3 regions of the Bacillus aquiflavi genome follow, and region 1 is predicted to be linked to each of the others. Evidence: predicted binding sites of a transcription regulator. Region 1 holds the regulator's gene; each other region holds the start of a gene.
The links. The regulator CtsR, encoded in region 1, represses protease genes until heat stress. The targets are predictions, from matches to a motif close to ATGGTCAATAAAGGTCAAACA.
Positions count from the first base shown of each region.

Region 1 (6,137 bases):
TTGCTGCAACGCCTTCACCTTCACGAATTAATCCAAGCAATATATGTTCTGTTCCAACATAAGAATGCCCAAGTTTTCGAGCTTCATCCATTGAAAGCTCCGTTACCTTTTTTGCACGAGGAGTATAATGAATTGTCTGAGCAACGCTTTGGCCTTTCCCTATTAAATTTTCAACTTCCTGCTGAATTTTTTCAGGACCTAGTCCAAGTGCATATAAAGCCTTTGCTGCTATCCCTTCTCCTTCTCTAACAAGCCCTAATAATATATGTTCTGTTCCAATATTATTATGACCTAAACGTACAGCCTCTTCCTGAGCTAATGCTAATACTTTTTGGGCTCTTTCTGTAAAACGTCCAAACATCATTTTTTCATCCTCCTAACTATTTATCTTTTTCCATTTTTAATCTTTCACGAATTAAAGCAGCACGACGGATATCCCGTTCGTTTGGCCGCAAAGATCCACCGGCATATTGCTGTAAAAACCCCGGCTGTGTTAAAATCATTAGTTCATTTAAAATATTTTTGGAAATATTCTCTATATAACCTATATCAATTCCTAATCGGATATCTGATAAGCAACGAGACGCTTCTTTCGTTTCTATAATACGGCTGTTTTCCAATACACCGAGCGAGCGAAATACTCTATCTTCTAATTGTATGTTTGATGTTTTTTCTAATGCTTCTCGTGCAGACCTTTCTTGTGAAATTAACTGAACGACAACACCTTTTAAATCATTAACGATGTCATGCTCAGATTTTCCAAGGGTAATTTGATTTGATATTTGAAATATGTTCCCTAATGCTTCACTGCCTTCTCCATAAATACCTCGGACAACTAAACCAAGCTGATTTATTGCAGGTATTATACGATTCATTTGACGGGTTAATATTAAACCAGGCAAATGCATCATTACAGATGCTCTTAATCCGGTTCCTACATTTGTCGGACAACTAGTTAAATAACCTCTATTTTCATCAAATGCATAGTCAATTTGTTCTTCAATCCAATCATCAATTACATTTGCTAAATTCAATGCCTCAGTTAATTGAAAACCTGAAAATAAACATTGTATCCGAATATGGTCTTCCTCATTGACCATAATATTTATTGATTCATTTTCTGAAAGAAGGCAAGCACCGTACGTTGAATCCTCTGCCAAATGCGGACTAATTAAATGCTTTTCAACGAGCACCCTTTTTTGTAGCGGTTGAAGCTCCTCCATTTTAAGAACCTCTAATTTTCCTAAATAATCAGGGTAACCGCTTGAAACAGCCTTCTCAACTTTATTTATTACATTCTTAGCTTCCTCGATTGAATAAAGGGTTGGAAAAGTATGTTCCTTTAAATTTCTGGCTAACCGAATACGAGAACTTAACACAATATCTGAATCGGCACCATCCTCATTCATCCAAGGACTAATCGCTTGATTGATAAAACGTTCTAAAGACACCACTTATTCCCCTCCCTCGTGTCTTTCCGTTAGTTTCTTTTTTAATAATCGAATTTCATCACGAATTTGTGCAGCTTGCTCAAATTCTTCTTGGGTAATTAAATATTTTAATTTTAGTTTTAAGTCTTCAATTTTTTTACGCAAATGCATATTACCCCCAATGCGTTTTGGAATCTTTCCATTATGACTCCAATTTCCACTATGGAGACGCCGTAATATTGGATTTAATTGATTTTGAAAAGTTTTGTAACAGTGGGCACAGCCAAATCGACCCACTTTAACGAATTGTGGAAAAGTCATTGAGCAATGTTTGCATTGAATAATTTCATCTTGTTGAAAAGAATTTTGCTTCGCTTGTTGAAATCCTGGATCTGCATTCAATAATCCTGCTAAAAGGTTGCTAATAGAAAGCCCTGGTCCGCTATTAAACATAAACATGTCACCTTTTTCATGGGCACATTTTTCGCATAAATGAATTTCAGCTTTTTTCCCATTTACAATTTTCGTAAAATGAAGTGTTGCAGGTCTTTGATTACATTCCTGACATATCAATCCATTTCACCCTCTCTAAGCTCACTATTTTATTTATATTTTATAGATGTCAATATTGCCTTTAACATTCTGGCACGGAGTTCATCTCTTTCAGGTAAATCAATATATAAAGTGGATCGATCAATGACACTAAGAATAATCTTTGCTTCTCGTTCCGTGATAATTTCTTCATCAAGTAAACGATAAATAATATGTTCTGCACTAGTTTGGGAAATTCGATTTTTAATAATTGATATAAGTTCATTGATTAGATGGGCATCATCGTGAGGTTTGACTTTCATAATCCGTATATAGCCACCGCCACCCCGTTTACTCTCAACTACATAGCCTCTTTCTATTGTAAATCTTGTATTTATGACATAGTTAATTTGTGATGGAACGCATTGGAACTTATCTGCAACTTCACTTCTTTTGATTTCTACAGCCTCTTGTTCGCTCATTTCCAATACTTTTTTTAAATAGCTCTCAATTATATCTGATATGTTTCTCACCCAGCCTCCCCCTATCTGACTTTGACTATATTTGACATTAATTATACACGAAATAGTTCCTTCATTGCAATATTCTTATTTTCCCCAATTTATTTCATCTCAAAACGTAGCATTTATGATTTATTTAAGGTTATTTAATTAATTTCTCATTTCCTCCTACAGATAGAACGATAAAGAGAAATAATTTCTTTTTCATATCATCCGGCATAGCTAAAAGGCATTTGTGGCACGAATAAGCCTAAAAGAACAATATTGTTTAATAGAACTTTATTTTAAAAAATATATTTTATAAAGTACATCACGATATACTTATGAAATTTAAAAGTTATTTCTTTAACGGAAAAACTATTGGAATTTACAAAATTTATTCACATTTTATCCATAATTTATTCTACTTTAACATGTTTAAAATGGTGCAATTAGGAAAAAATGTTAATCAATTTTGAAAGAAATGGGTGGGAAAATGACATCCTGGAAAAATTCCATTTTTTTAATTTTAGGAATAGGTGTATCACATCTAGGAAATTGGATTTACTTTATAGCACTTAATATTTTAATCTTAAACTTAACTGGCTCGGCCGCTGCGGTAGCTGGACTGTATATTATAAGACCCGTAGCAATTTTAATCACCAATACTTGGTCTGGAAGCGTCATTGATCGTGTGAATAAAAGAAAATTAATGATATTTATCGATATAATAAGAGGAACCTTAGTAATTTGCATTCCCTTTATAGGATCTTTATGGGCAATTTATATTGTTCTCCTTTTGGTTAATATTGCAGGTGCATTTTTCGGCCCAAGCTCATCAGTATACATTACGAAACTTGTCCCCCAGGAAAATCGAAAAAGATTTAATTCAATCATGAGTATGACTAGCCCTGGTGCATTTTTATTAGGTCCAGCAATTGCTGGGATATTAATTATGTACGTTAGTCCAGATATTTGTATTATCATTAATGCTGTTTCTTTTTTCGTTTGTGCATTTTTTATTTATCTACTTCCTAATGTAGATGAAGATTTAAATAATATACGTGAACGGGTACATTGGAAAACTATTTTAAATGACTGGAAAGCAGTTAAACAATTTATTAAACAAACTAAATATTTTATTTCAGTTTATATATTGTTCCAATCAGCTATGTTAATTGCCTTTGCTGTTGATTCACAAGAAGTTACTTTTATTAAACAACATTTAAAACTATCGGACAGAGATTATGGCTTAATTGTAAGTATAACAGGGATTGGTTCATTAACCGGGGCTGCTGTTGCTGCTATTACATCTAAAAAAATACATCTCCGCCTATTTATTGGTGTTGGAATGCTATTAACATCTTTAGGATACGTTATGTTTTATGCTTCTTTTAACTTTATTACTGCAACATTAGCATTTGTATTTTTGGGCTTTTTTTTGGCATTTGCCAATACAGGATATGCAACTTTTTTTCAAAATAACGTGCCGGTAAAAATTATGGGGAGATTCGGAAGTATCGCAGATATGGTTCAGGGAATGATTCAAATTGGATTAACACTACTTTTAGGATTAATGGCCGAATGGTTTTCAGTCCAACTTGTGTGCCTGATCTTTACGATTATAGGAACTTTGATTGCAAGCATACTCCTCCTCACAGTACTGATTCCTTCAAAATTGCGCTATTTTGAAGAAAATACAACAGCTATTTCAGGCTAAAAAAACAGGATCAATCATTGCTTCTTGTAAAAAAAGCTTGACTGATCCTTTATTTTTATACAAAGTAATAAAAGAGAACAACAGAAAAGTTGTTCTCTTTACTTAAAGTCGCCCGGCAACGTCCTACTCTCGCAGAGGGATGCCCTCTACTACCATTGGCGCTGAGAAGCTTAACTTCCGTGTTCGGAATGGGAACGGGTGTGACCTTCTCGCCATCGTCACCAGACAATTGTTCTCTCAAAACTAGATAATGTGAAGAAGTAAGAAAGAAAGTATCATGTTTATTTGGTTAAGTGCTCGCTCGATTAGTATCTGTCAGCTTCACGTGTCGCCACGCTTCCACCTCAGACCTATCAACCTGATCATCTTTCAGGGAGCTCAAATGGGAAATCTCATCTTGAGGGGGGCTTCATGCTTTAGATGCTTTCAGCACTTATCCCTTCCGCACGTAGCTACCCAGCTATGCCTTTGGCAAGACAACTGGTACACCAGCGGTGCGTCCATCCCGGTCCTCTCGTACTAAGGACAGCTCCTCTCAAATTTCCTACGCCCACGACGGATAGGGACCGAACTGTCTCACGACGTTCTGAACCCAGCTCGCGTACCGCTTTAATGGGCGAACAGCCCAACCCTTGGGACCGACTACAGCCCCAGGATGCGATGAGCCGACATCGAGGTGCCAAACCTCCCCGTCGATGTGGACTCTTGGGGGAGATAAGCCTGTTATCCCCGGGGTAGCTTTTATCCGTTGAGCGATGGCCCTTCCATGCGGAACCACCGGATCACTAAGCCCGACTTTCGTCCCTGCTCGACTTGTAAGTCTCGCAGTCAAGCTCCCTTGTGCCTTTACACTCTGCGAATGATTTCCAACCATTCTGAGGGAACCTTTGGGCGCCTCCGTTACCTTTTAGGAGGCGACCGCCCCAGTCAAACTGCCTGCCTGACACTGTCTCCCACCCCGATAAGGGGCGCAGGTTAGAATTTCAGTACAACAAGGGTAGTATCCCACCGACGCCTCCACGTAAGCTAGCGCTCACGTTTCCACGGCTCCTACCTATTCTGTACAAGCTGCACCAAAATTCAATATCAGGCTACAGTAAAGCTCCACGGGGTCTTTCCGTCCTGTCGCGGGTAACCTGCATCTTCACAGGTACTATAATTTCACCGAGTCTCTCGTTGAGACAGTGCCCAGATCGTTGCGCCTTTCGTGCGGGTCGGAACTTACCCGACAAGGAATTTCGCTACCTTAGGACCGTTATAGTTACGGCCGCCGTTTACTGGGGCTTCGGTTCACACCTTCAGCGATTGCTTAAGCGCTCCCCTTAACCTTCCAGCACCGGGCAGGCGTCAGCCCCTATACTTCGCCTTGCGGCTTCGCAGAGACCTGTGTTTTTGCTAAACAGTCGCCTGGGCCTATTTCACTGCGGGCTCTCTCGGGCTTGCACCCTATCAGAGCACCCCTTCTCCCGAAGTTACGGGGTCATTTTGCCGAGTTCCTTAACGAGAGTTCTCTCGATCACCTTAGGATTCTCTCCTCGCCTACCTGTGTCGGTTTGCGGTACGGGCACCTTATTCCTCGCTAGAGGATTTTCTTGGCAGTGTGGAATCAGGAACTCCGGAAAATAATTTTCCTCGCTGTCACAGCTCAGCCTTACGGTAATGGGATTTGCCTCATTACCAGCCTAACTGCTTAGACGTACATCCAATTGTACGCTTACCCTATCCTCCTGCGTCCCCCCATTGCTCAAACGGCGATAAGGTGGTACAGGAATATCAACCTGTTGTCCATCGCCTACGCCTTTCGGCCTCGGCTTAGGTCCCGACTAACCCTGAGCGGACGAGCCTTCCTCAGGAAACCTTAGGCATTCGGTGGAAGGGATTCTCACCCTTCTTTCGCTACTCATACCGGCATTCTCACTTCTAAGCGCTCCACCAGTCCTCACGATCTAGCTTCAA
Region 1 is NZ_CP082780.1:3,555,915-3,562,051, reverse strand. Features, by position in the region: gene clpC (ATP-dependent protease ATP-binding subunit ClpC) at 1-364, opposite strand, end outside; gene K6959_RS17275 (protein-arginine kinase McsB) at 381-1,451, opposite strand; gene K6959_RS17270 (protein-arginine kinase activator protein McsA) at 1,455-2,003, opposite strand; gene K6959_RS17265 (CtsR family transcriptional regulator) at 2,033-2,494, opposite strand; gene K6959_RS17260 (MFS transporter) at 2,958-4,181, shown strand; rRNA gene rrf (5S ribosomal RNA) at 4,292-4,407, opposite strand; rRNA gene K6959_RS17250 (23S ribosomal RNA) at 4,467-6,137, opposite strand, start outside.

Region 2 (6,137 bases), 1.0 Mb from region 1:
ATATATATATAATACTTTCACTAAAAAGAGTCGACGATTGCATTAAATCATTTAGTGCGACTTCTTGGAAATTAGCATTTCTTCCGATTTCAAGCCTTTTTTCTTCTAAAAATTGATTACTATTGATTGTCTCATCATGAACACCAATAACCTCTATCCCTTCATGCAGCAGTTTATGACAAATTCCAAAGCCAAGAAACTCGTAAGTTCCAATGATAATCGCCTTGTCCATTATAACGCCCCCTGAATGTTCGTAATGTATCGTATGCACATTCAAAGCCAATTATAATAGCTCAAAAAATAAACTATAAAACCTGTTCATAACTTTTGAAAAAATCAATTATTTTTTTTCCAATGATTTCGTTTTTCTCTGGTAAAATGAGACAAATAGATATAGATGAATGATCGTTTTTTAATATTTTCTGATAAAGCTCTGATTGTCTATATGCCCTGTTTCCAGAAAGTATTTGAATCATTTTTACTGGAATTTTAGTTTTTAGTGTTGTTTCATGTGTCTTTTCAAACAGTTCTTTTTCAATATCCTTCCGATCTTTTTTATATGAAAAAGAGATTTCCTCTAATAATTTTTTATAAAAAAATTTATGATCTTTCTCTTGTTTCAAGTGGTTTTGTAAAGATAAGATCGGGTTTATAAGCACAACTGAGCGAATGTTAGATTCCATCGTTTTCATAAGCTCAAGAGCGACTAGTGCTCCCATTCCTTCAGCAAATAAATGAATTTTCTCATTTAAAATTTCAGTGCGCATCACATATTGATAAAGTCTTTTTCCGAGATCGACTGCTTTTTGATTACCCCAATTTTTACCATATAAATTCGAATAAAATATAGTATAGCCTGCTTTTTTTAATTTATTAATAATTGCCATTTTCCCTTCGTTTTGCATCCAAAAGCTTGTATGTTCATCAACAAAATGCCGTTCATCACCAATGATTAGGATACCGAAACCAGTCGGCTTCTCAGGGTAGTGGATCATGCTCCACTCAGTATCTAATTGGAAGTTTCGGTGCTCCATATTAGCAACTCCTTTTTGATGTATTCTTAATAATGTATGATATTTCACATAAAATGAATGGAGTATTGCCTAACATATGCCTTATTATCATATAGTTTTCAACAATTTATAAAAATTCATTTATTATTTTGTTTCCGTATGATAAGATAGTAAAAGATTTTAAATAGCAAGAGGTGAGAATAGTGCATTTCTTTTGGACCTTTTTCTGGACATTTCTTCTTTCTCATTTGTTAACATATGTTGTTTCTTCAATGTCAAACGTTGCCTATGATTTTAAATCAGGTTCAATTTTAGGAATAGCATTAAGTTTTATTCTTTTCTTCATTCCACTTGTACTACCGAATGGGCCTTCTGAAAAGGAAGGGCTTCATTAATTGGAAAAATGATTGTGGAAATGACTTCAATCAGTGGGGGTTTTTTTTTAGCTCCTACTGATTGTTAGTGTTCCAGCTGGCTTATAAGACTGTTAATCCCCCACCGAATGTTGTAGTGGGGGCTTTTACTATATATGACCAATTTCATTATCTAAACAGGTGCTTTATGTTCGCAAAGTCAATTGATCATTTTCCAAAATGATCTCTACTTTCTTAAGACTGCTCACTTGCCCTGATATAATCGCCCTCGCTAGCTTTGTCTCAACACTACGTTGAATATAGCGTTTTAAAGGTCTTGCACCGTATACTGGATCAAAACCATTTCTGGCGATATTTTCCTTCGCTTCTTCACTAATCGTTAGCTTAATTTGCTTTTCTTCAAGTCTAGATTGCAATTCCTTCATTAATTTTATCACGATTTCTTTTATGTCTGTTAGTGTTAACGGTTTAAATAAAATGATTTCGTCAATTCTATTTAAAAACTCTGGGCGAAAATGTCTTTGTAAACGTGAAATTACTTTTTCTTTTGTTGTTAAAGCGATTGTTTCATTATTTGTTGCGTATTCAAGTAAATCATCTGAACCGATATTTGATGTCATAATAATAACAGTATTTTTAAAATCAACGATTCGTCCTTGAGAATCGGTCACTCTGCCATCATCAAGCATTTGTAATAAAATATTAAATACATCGTGATGGGCTTTTTCGATTTCATCTAATAAAATGACAGAGTATGGATTTCTTCTCACTGCTTCTGTTAATTGGCCACCTTCTTCATAGCCAACATATCCTGGCGGTGCACCAATTAATCTTGAAACAGAATGCTTTTCCATATATTCCGACATATCGATCCGAATCATATGTTCCTCGCTATCAAATAAAGCTTGCGCAAGTGTTTTAGCAAGTTCCGTTTTCCCTACCCCTGTCGGTCCAAGAAAAATAAAGGAGCCGATTGGCCGATTAGGGTCTTTTATCCCTGCTCTAGCACGCAGAACCGCATCTGAAACAAGCTTGATTGCCTCCTGTTGTCCAATTACACGTTCTTGCAATATACTTTCTAAACGCAATAGTTTTTCTCGTTCCCCTTCGATGAGCTTTGTTACTGGAATCCCCGTCCAGCGAGCAACAATATCAGCGATCTCTTCCTCTGTTACTTCTTCACGTAATAGCCGATTTTCTTTATGTTGATGATTCATTTTATTCTCTAATTGAGTTAATTCCTTTTTTAAAGCAGGTATTCTTCCATGACGAAGTTCTGCGGCACGATTTAAATCATATTCATTTTCTGCTGTTTCTAATTCACGACGTAATTTTTCAAGTTGTTCTCGTTTTTCTCTAACTTGCTGAATTCCTTCCTTTTCAAGTTGCCATATCGCTTTCATTGTGCTTGCATTATCTCGAAGCTCAGCAAGTTCCTTTTGTAGCACTTGTAGCCGTTCTATACTTAACTCGTCTGTTTCTTTTCTTAATGCAGCCTCTTCAATTTCAAGCTGCATCACTCGCCGCGTTACTTCATCTAATTCAGACGGCATTGAATCAATTTCTGTGCGAATCATCGCGCAAGCCTCATCGACAAGATCAATCGCCTTATCAGGTAAAAAGCGTTCAGTAATATAACGATTTGATAACGTTACTGCTGATACTAAAGCTCGATCATGAATTTTCACTCCATGATGGATTTCAAATCGTTCCTTTAATCCACGCAAAATAGAAATTGTATCTTCAACATCTGGTTCACGCACAAGTACTTGTTGAAATCTCCGTTCAAGCGCAGGATCCTTTTCGATATATTTCCGATGTTCATCCAGAGTTGTTGCACCAATACAATGAAGTTCTCCTCTTGCAAGCATTGGCTTTAACATATTTCCAGCATCCATTGCTCCCTCAGTTTTACCAGCACCAACAATTGTATGAATTTCATCAATAAAAAGTAATATTTTACCTTCACTTTTTTTAATTTCATTTAATACAGCCTTTAACCGCTCTTCAAATTCACCACGGAATTTTGCGCCGGCAATTAATGAACTCATATCAAGAGCAAAAATCGTTTTATCCTTTAAGCCTTCCGGAACATCTTTACGAACAATTCTTTGCGCTAATCCTTCGACTATTGCTGTTTTACCGACTCCAGGTTCACCAATTAATACAGGATTATTTTTTGTTTTCCTTGATAATATTCGAATAACGTTCCTAATTTCACTATCTCTTCCGATCACAGGATCAAGTTTTCCTGCTTTTACTTCCGCAACTAAATCTCGCCCATATTTTTTTAAGGCTTCATACGTCACTTCAGGATTTTGCGTTGTCACCCTTTGGTTCCCCCTAATGTCTTTGACTATTTTTAATAACCTTTCTTTATTAACGTCATGTTCTGTAAAAAATGTAGCAATAGAAAATTCACGCGGATTATTTACAAGTGCAAGCAGTACATGCTCAGTCGACAAATACTCATCTTGAAATTGTTTAAGCTCCATCTCAGCCGCTGCTATTAATCGCTGTAATTTTGCTGTAATATACAGCTTCCCATGCTCAATCCCCGCACCCGATACTTGTGGCTTTTTCTTTAATGATTGAGTTAATACATTTACGAATCTATCTGCGGAAAGATTCAATCTTTCTATCATAGACGTGACTAAATTTCCCTCTTGCTCTACCAATGCTAAAAACAGATGATCAACATCAACCTCTTGGTGTTGATAACGAACAGCAATCGATTGGGCGCTCATAAAAGCTGCTTGCATTTTTTCCGTCATTTTGTTAAAGTCCATGTTTATTCCCCCTCTCTATCATTTGACTATCTTTGACCTTTATCTTTATTATATGTCATTTTTTCCATATGTAAAGTCTCCACTTCTGAGATCATCTCACGCTCGATTCATGAATCGAAAAAAGTAAAAGCCATCCGATCGGATGGCTAGACTGGTAATAAGCGCTCACGTTCTTCGCTACTTGCTTTTCGTAGGAAGTTTTCCGTTCGCTTCCGCCTCGTGCTTTCGTGCCTTGACAGACAGGCGTATTCATGTAGTCTTTTAGGAAATAATGATTGACTTATAAATTCGCTGAATAGCTTTCTTTTTTAAGGTTTTCTTTGATATGTCCAATAGCGATCATCATTGCTCGTTTCTGGAAAATATTCACCTGCTGTTAATTTTACTTTTTTCGGATTCATCACCATGCTTCCTGTTTCACCAATTTCAACATATATTCCATTATTGGGTGCTTTCTGCCCCGGCCGAAATTGTCTGCTTTGTCCGATTTTTTCTCCCTCCTTAGTTTAAACATTGTCTTTTTATATTTCCCAATTTTTTGTTATTCATTATAAAATTTTATTTAAAAAAATGAATTTCCTTTGCAAATTTGAAAGTTTTATTGTTAAACTTATATAAGTTACTTCAAACTTCAAAAATTGGAGGATATGTATGTGGAAACAACCGAGAACATTTTTTTATTGTTAAAATATTTAATTTTAGGTCTTCTGCAAGGATTTACAGAGCCAATTCCTATTTCTTCAAGCGGACATTTAGAACTTGTCCAACATTTTCTTGGAGTAGGAATTGAAGGTGTAAGCTTCGCTCTCCTTGTAAATAGCGCATCGTTAATAGCCGTTTTAATTATTTATAGAGAAGACATTATAAGACTACTCAAAAATGGCTTGTCGTACATAAAAACGAAAGATACAGCTGCTAAAAGCGATTTTCACTTTATCATTTACTTAGTTGTCGGTACAATTCCTGCAGGAGTTTTGGGAATTTTATTTGAAGACTTTATAAGTGAGAAATTGGCATCAATTAAAACAGTCGGCATTTCATTGCTTATTACTGGAGCTGCACTTTGGCTCATCCGAAATTTACGAGGACGGAAAAATGACACTGACTTATCTTTAAAAGATGCGGTGATTGTCGGTCTTGCACAAGCAGTCGCATTAATTCCAGGAATTAGTCGTTCGGGGGCAACGATTGTTGCGGCAATGGGTCTAGGAATGAAGCAAGAAACTGCATTACGATATTCATTCTTACTCTACATTCCTGTAAGTGCAGGCGGAATGATTTTAAGTTTAAAAGAGACGTTAACTGATCCTAATATTGCAACACTTGCATTACCTTATACGGTTGCTTTTATCGCTTCTTTAGTTGCTACATATTTTGCCTTAAAGTGGTTTATGAATATTATGGCTAAAGGTAACTTAAAATATTTCTCTTATTATTGTTTTATTGTCGGGACACTAGTCGTTATATTTTCCTAATCATGGGGAAATCAAAAAGTTTAATATATTCATAGAGTCCTCCAGAATGGATGAAAAATGTTTGGTAGTTGAGAAACGGAAACGAATGGAACCGTCTTCAAAAGTTCGTTTGTTAAAAGTCTATAGAGCTGATCCAGCAGGATCAGCTCTATAAAATTATTTCTTTAAAATTTCTGTTAAAATTGCTTTTTGAATATGCAAGCGATTGCCTGCTTGTTGAAATACGACTGAATTTGGTCCATCAATTACTTCTTTTGTTACTTCTAACTCGCGATGAGCCGGTAAGCAGTGCATAAATAAATAATCTTTTTTTGCATTCATAACTAACTTTTCATTGACTTGGTACTCCTTGAAATATTTAATTTTCCCTTCATCTTCCTCGTGACCCATACTCGTCCAAACATCAGTATAAATGATATCAGCTCCTGTCACCCCACTAAGGGGGTCGTTTGTAATCTTAATCGTTGATCCGTTTTCTGAAGCGAT
Region 2 is NZ_CP082780.1:789,269-795,405, reverse strand. Features, by position in the region: gene K6959_RS04035 (hypothetical protein) at 1-232, opposite strand, end outside; gene K6959_RS04030 (lipase family protein) at 306-1,034, opposite strand; gene K6959_RS04025 (DUF2929 family protein) at 1,217-1,408, shown strand; gene clpB (ATP-dependent chaperone ClpB) at 1,573-4,176, opposite strand; gene K6959_RS04015 (YjzC family protein) at 4,485-4,664, opposite strand; gene K6959_RS04010 (undecaprenyl-diphosphate phosphatase) at 4,848-5,651, shown strand; gene argF (ornithine carbamoyltransferase) at 5,808-6,137, opposite strand, start outside.
Region 2: a site for CtsR is predicted at 4,196-4,216, ahead of clpB (ATP-dependent chaperone ClpB). Genes of this name have one in related genera too.

Region 3 (6,137 bases), 1.2 Mb from region 1:
CAATTCACTACTTTATTTTTTAAATAGAAAAAACGCAGGGGGGTAAATCCCTGCGTTTTTCTCTATTTTCCATTTGTTTTTAAAACAATTTTTCCGTCCTCAATGATCGCTTTTAATGATTTTTTATTTGGTTGATCAAGAATAAAGTCTGCAATTTTGTCTTCGAGCTGTTCTTGAATCACACGGCGGAGTGGACGGGCACCAAAAGCGGGGTGGTAGCCAAGTTCCGTTAGTTTTTCCTTTACTTCATCAGTAACAGTTAAGTTGATTGATTGTTCAGTTAATGTTTGTTGCAGCTCGTTTAACATTAAGTCAACAATCTCTAATAGATGAGCTTTTTCTAATGTTTTAAATTCGATAATGCTATCAAAACGGTTTAAAAACTCTGGTTTAAAAAAGTTTCCTAGTGAATCAAGTATATTTGATTCTTCGACAGCGTTATTTTTCTCAAATCCGACTTGGATTGTTCTTTGACCGGTTCCAGCGTTACTTGTCATAATAATGACTGTATCTTTAAAGCTGACAGTTCGTCCTTGACTATCAGTTAAGCGGCCATCTTCAAGTATTTGCAAGAACATATGCTGTACGTCAGGATGAGCTTTTTCAATTTCATCTAATAGAATGATACTATACGGATTACGGCGTACTTTTTCTGTTAATTGACCCGCTTCTTCATGTCCAACATAACCTGGAGGGGAACCGATAATTTTTGAAACACTATGTTTCTCCATATATTCACTCATATCGAGACGAATCATCGCGTCTTTTGAACCGAATAATTCTTCTGCAAGTGTTTTTGTTAACTCTGTTTTCCCTACTCCGGTAGGCCCGACAAAGAGAAATGAACCGATTGGTCGTTCTTTCGCTTTCAATCCTGCTCGGCTGCGTCGAATTGCTTTTGCTACTTTTTTAACAGCTTCTTGTTGACCAATAACTTTGCTATTTAAGTTTTTTTCAAGGTGTTTCATTTTTTGCTGTTCATCTTCCTGAAGCTTACCTATTGGAATTCCTGTTTTCTCTTCAATAATTTGCTGAATGATTGCTTTACTTACAATTGGCCGTTCATGTTCAGGCTGTGCGTTTCTTGTCTTTTCAAGCTTTTCTTCCTCATCCCGAAGCTTTGCAGCTAATTCATAGTTTTCCTGCTTTAATGCAGCTTCTTTTTCTTTATGAATTTCTGCCAAACGTTTTTCAATATTTTCTGTATTTGGGTTATCTGCTTGTAAGTTTAATTTAGAGCCTGCTTCGTCCATAAGGTCAATAGCCTTATCAGGGAGAAATCGATCTTGAATATATCGGTGTGATAAATGAACACACGCTTTAATTGCTTCCTCTGAATAGTTGACTTCATGGAAATTCTCATATTTTGATTGAATTCCTTTTAATATGTCAATTGCTTTGTCTAAATCTGGTTCTAGAACATGAACAGGCTGAAAGCGTCTTTCTAAAGCTGCATCTTTTTCAATATTACGGTATTCTTTTAAAGTTGTTGCCCCAACTAATTGGAGTTCTCCGCGTGCTAATGCTGGTTTTAAAATATTTCCTGCATCCATTGAACCTTCTGCCGAACCAGCGCCAACAATTAAATGATTTTCATCAATAAATAAAATAATATTTTTTCGATGTTGTAATTCAGTAATTAGCTGTTTCATACGTTCCTCAAATTGTCCACGGATTCCTGTATTAGCAACAAGTGAAGCAACATCAAGCAAATAAACTTCTTTGTTTTTCAATTTGTTTGGAACTTCACTATTAACAATTTTTAATGCTAGTCCTTCAGCAATAGCTTTTTTACCAACACCAGGTTCACCAATTAACACTGGGTTATTTTTATTTCGTCTGTTTAAAATTTCAATGACACGATTTACTTCTTCATCACGCCCAATAACAGGATCAATTAATCCAGCCTTTGCTAGCTGCGTTAAATTTCGACCGTATTGATCAATAAATCCTCCACCATGCTGGCTGTGTGAAACATTTGCGGAATGATTTTGGTTAAAATGATTTTCCGGCTGTGGAAAACTTTTAAATAAGTCTTCGAAAGGAAACCCTCCAAAGTTTGAGAAACTATTAAATGATGATCCGAAAGTTGCTCCAAGTTTTTCTCGTTCAACTTTATAGCAGTCATGACATAGATGATAATGTTTTTTTGCACCGTTCATGTTGACTTGCAAGTTAACGTTCGCTTCATTTGTTTGACATTTTTCACAAAGCATAATTTTGACCTCCTTTATGATTTTTGACCTTGACTATCTTTGACCTTTGATTATATTATACTTTGATCTTCTTTGACTTTCAACTACTATTTTTTAATTTTTTTGGTGATCTGCATATAGTTTTCCTTAAATTACATTGATAAAGTTTTACTTTTCCTACTATGAAAAAAGAAGTTACAGTATGCTCGTCATTGATTGTCCTTTTCCTCATATATTGAGAATATAGGGAGGAGATATTGTGAAAATCAATTGGGGGGCTGCTCTACAAATTGCTGCTGTATATGTCGGAACTGTTGTTGGGGCAGGCTTTGCAACTGGGAAGGAAATCGTTGAATTTTTTTCAAGGTTTGGCTTTTTCGGTTTAATTGCCATTATGATGAGTGGTTACTTATTTATTTTTTTAGGGGTAAAGATTATGAGGCTTGCTGTAAAAATTGAAGCAACCTCTTATCAACAGTTAACTGAATTTTTGTTTGGGAAAAGATTTGCAATGATTGTTAATGTTTTATTACTTTTAATATTATTAGGTGTATGTGCTGTTATGCTCTCAGGAGCAGGCGCTGTTTTTGAAGAACAACTTGGTTTATCTAAATCAACAGGGGTATTTTTTACAATCGGACTTTCGCTCGTTGTCATGATGGTTGGAATAAAAGGGTTGTTTGCGGTTAATACTTTTGTTGTTCCGATGATGATTGCATTTAGTTTTATGTTAATGATTTTATCAATGAAGCTGCCTAATTTTTTGGAAAATATATTATACATTCCGTATGTCGCTGATGGATGGAAATCAGCTATAGCTCCGTTTACATATACGGCTTTTAACCTTTCATTAGCACAAGCTGTTTTAGTGCCAGTTGCGAGTGAAGTTAAAGATGAAGCTGCAATTAAATGGGGCGGTATCATCGGAGGAGCAGCATTAACGCTGATTTTATTTTCTAGTCACTTTACTTTAGTAATGCTTCCAAACTTTGAAGTGTATGATATCCCAATGGCAGTTATTATGAAAAGCCTTGCTTCAGGTTTTTATTGGATTTTTGTATTAATTATTTATGGTGAAATTTTCACCTCTATTATTGGCAATGTCTTTGGGATAGAAAGGCAGATGAAAAGCCTGATCTCTACCCCTAGATTTATTATTATAGCGGTTATTTTTACTATTACTTATTTCATTAGTCTCGTTCATTATGGCAGACTTTTATCATACTTGTATCCGCTGTTCGGTTATATTAGTTTGATTTTTATCGTGTTGTTATGGATGAAGCCATATCCAACAAAAAGCCATTAATTTTTAAGAGGGTACTGACCTGCACGAAGCGAAGGAGGAGGCTCGTGGTTCGTCCCCCTGGAACGGAAATCAACGTGTTCCAAAAAGGCGAGTAGATGAACGACAAGTCGCTCACCTACTCGCTATGAAATTCCTTGAGGACTTTTTTAGTGCCCTCATTTTGAGAGGACTTTTTTAGTGCCCTCATTTTTAAGGGATTTTTGCTCCGCTTATAAATTCTATAAAGAGTCAAAAGCCTCTTAAAGTGATATTAGCTAAAATGTACGGTAAAAAGTATACGAGACTGTGGTCTCACACGAATGATTGTTTAGCACAGCCCTTTAGTAGAGCGGCAAAAAGATAAAGATCATTAAATCAAACGTTAAATGAGAAACGATAATAAGAGGGATACTTCTTTTCCATGTGTATAGTGCACCCCAAAAAAGTCCTCCAACAAATGCAGCGAGAATGAGAATTGAATGACCAGCATATATTTGCACAGAAGCATAAAGAAGTGCAGAAACAAATATACTTATCCAAATATTTGTATATTTCAATATTCTTTTTTGAATAAATCCTCGCCAAAAGATCTCTTCTCCAGGTATTAAAATGAACAATAAAACAATGTAATGCCATAGCTCGGTTGGGGCATAACGATTATAAAGCCTTGAAACTTGTTTAGAAAATGGCAAATCAAAAAAGTTGATCATGCTATTGCCAACCCAAAATACCGTATATAATAATAGGCCAGAAATAATCCCATAAAATAAATAATTTGAAACAGGTGCTTGGTCATCCATTTCTTCATTTAAAATAGAATAACTAATTAAAAATAACATGGAAGCAGAGAAAATATACCAAAATACTGACTTATCTTCAAATGTTAAAAACAATAGAAGATGCGCAATAAAAAATCCGATAATTAATCGAAGATCGGATGCGCATTTTTTCATGTCTTCAAACTCCTTTCTTAACAAGAAACAATTTCTATTTTAACAAATATTAAATCATATTTGTACGGAAAAGAATTCTTTTTAAGCTTGTTTAATGATATTTTTTAAATAATGTTTAAATAATGTTAAAATTATTCATAGTTATGTCTAAATAGTGAACGAAACGACAAATCATTTCGAAAAAAAGGATTTATGTATAGAAAAATCGAAAAGGCCGCTTTCAGGCATTGCCAATTTTAATTATGGCATTAGAAATACCTTACTCACGGCATGTCTTTTTAATTTGGTATTGACAGCGTTTGCATAAGTAATACTGAGGAAAAGCTTTCTTTCTTTACTAGAAAGCAGACTCTTTAATTACTTTGTAATTTTTATGGTTAACAACAGTTCGTTGCTCTAAATCAAGTTCACGGTAATTGTCCATGTAAGTTACATCAACAATAACAGAGTTTTCATTTACTTTTTCAACAATTCCTTGTAATCCATCTTTAAATTCAATCACATTCCCTACTTCCGCCTTTTTCAAATTTAATTCTCCCCTTTCTATCCATTTCTTTTTTGATTGAACTATAAATAACAGTTTGCACTACTTGGGGATTTTAGTAAAGGAAAATGTAAAAGTTGTGCAAATATTTATCTGCAAAAAACCCTAGATGGAACAAAGTTAATATTAGAAATAAATGCCCAAAAGACTACTTGAAAATGCTTGTCAGTTGAAGCGATAGGTAAAGAGACGGATATAGTTCATGAGCTAACAACAAAATGCAAGTAACGAACAATGCGAGCGTTTATTAATAGTTAAAGAGACCACTGTAGAAAACTATCCGCTTTTTTTTGAGCATAGTTTTTTCGTTAAAAAAAGACACCTTCGATGTGATTTTTCATATTTAAGGTGTCTTTTTCTTTTACCTACATTTTCTCTTTTTCATTTAATAGCTTAATGATTCGTTTGAGATTGGCCGCGAAGTTTGTGGTCGCCCCTTAAAAGTGCATGTTAAAATATGGGGTTTCTAAATGAACTTCATTTATAGTTTAGACTGCTGTTTAGTTCGAACAAATGGCATCCACCAGTTCCAATGGCCGAGCAGTTTCATTAAACTTGGAACGAGAAGAAGTCGAATAATAGTAGCATCTATTAAAATAGCAATCGCAATCCCAATTCCTATTTGTTTTACAGGAACAACACCTGTGAATGCAAATGCACCTGTAATGACAATCATAATTAAGGCAGCGTATGTAATTATTTTACTAGTTAATGCAAGCCCTTTTGCTGTTGCTTCATCATTATCATGGGTTTTTTGATACAATTCATGAATTCTTGAAATTAAAAACACTTCATAGTCCATACTAAGTCCAAATACAAGACTAAATACTAAAATTGGAATGACTAAGGCGATGTCTGTTTCATGCAAACCAAAATGACCGCCTTGGAAAAGCCAAACTAAAATACCGAAAGTTGATAATAAACCGATTGTATTCATCAATATTGCTTTCAGAGGAATAATTACTGATCGAAAAGCTAGCATTAAGATGAAAAATGTTGCAATGACGATAATGGCAATACATAATGCAAATTTGTCCCCAATTTCATCATAAATTTCTTGATTAAACTTTACTTCACCCCCAAATAGAAGAGGGATATCAGTTTCTTTATTACTCCAATTACGTACCCACTTTTTTGCTTTCTCTGATGTCGCTTCAGTT
Region 3 is NZ_CP082780.1:951,392-957,528, forward strand. Features, by position in the region: gene K6959_RS04790 (ATP-dependent Clp protease ATP-binding subunit) at 63-2,216, opposite strand; gene K6959_RS04795 (YkvI family membrane protein) at 2,455-3,501, shown strand; gene K6959_RS04800 (CPBP family intramembrane glutamic endopeptidase) at 3,822-4,433, opposite strand; gene K6959_RS04805 (YkvS family protein) at 4,771-4,959, opposite strand; gene K6959_RS04810 (MMPL family transporter) at 5,459-6,137, opposite strand, start outside.
Region 3: a site for CtsR is predicted at 2,276-2,296, ahead of K6959_RS04790 (ATP-dependent Clp protease ATP-binding subunit). Genes of this name have one in related genera too.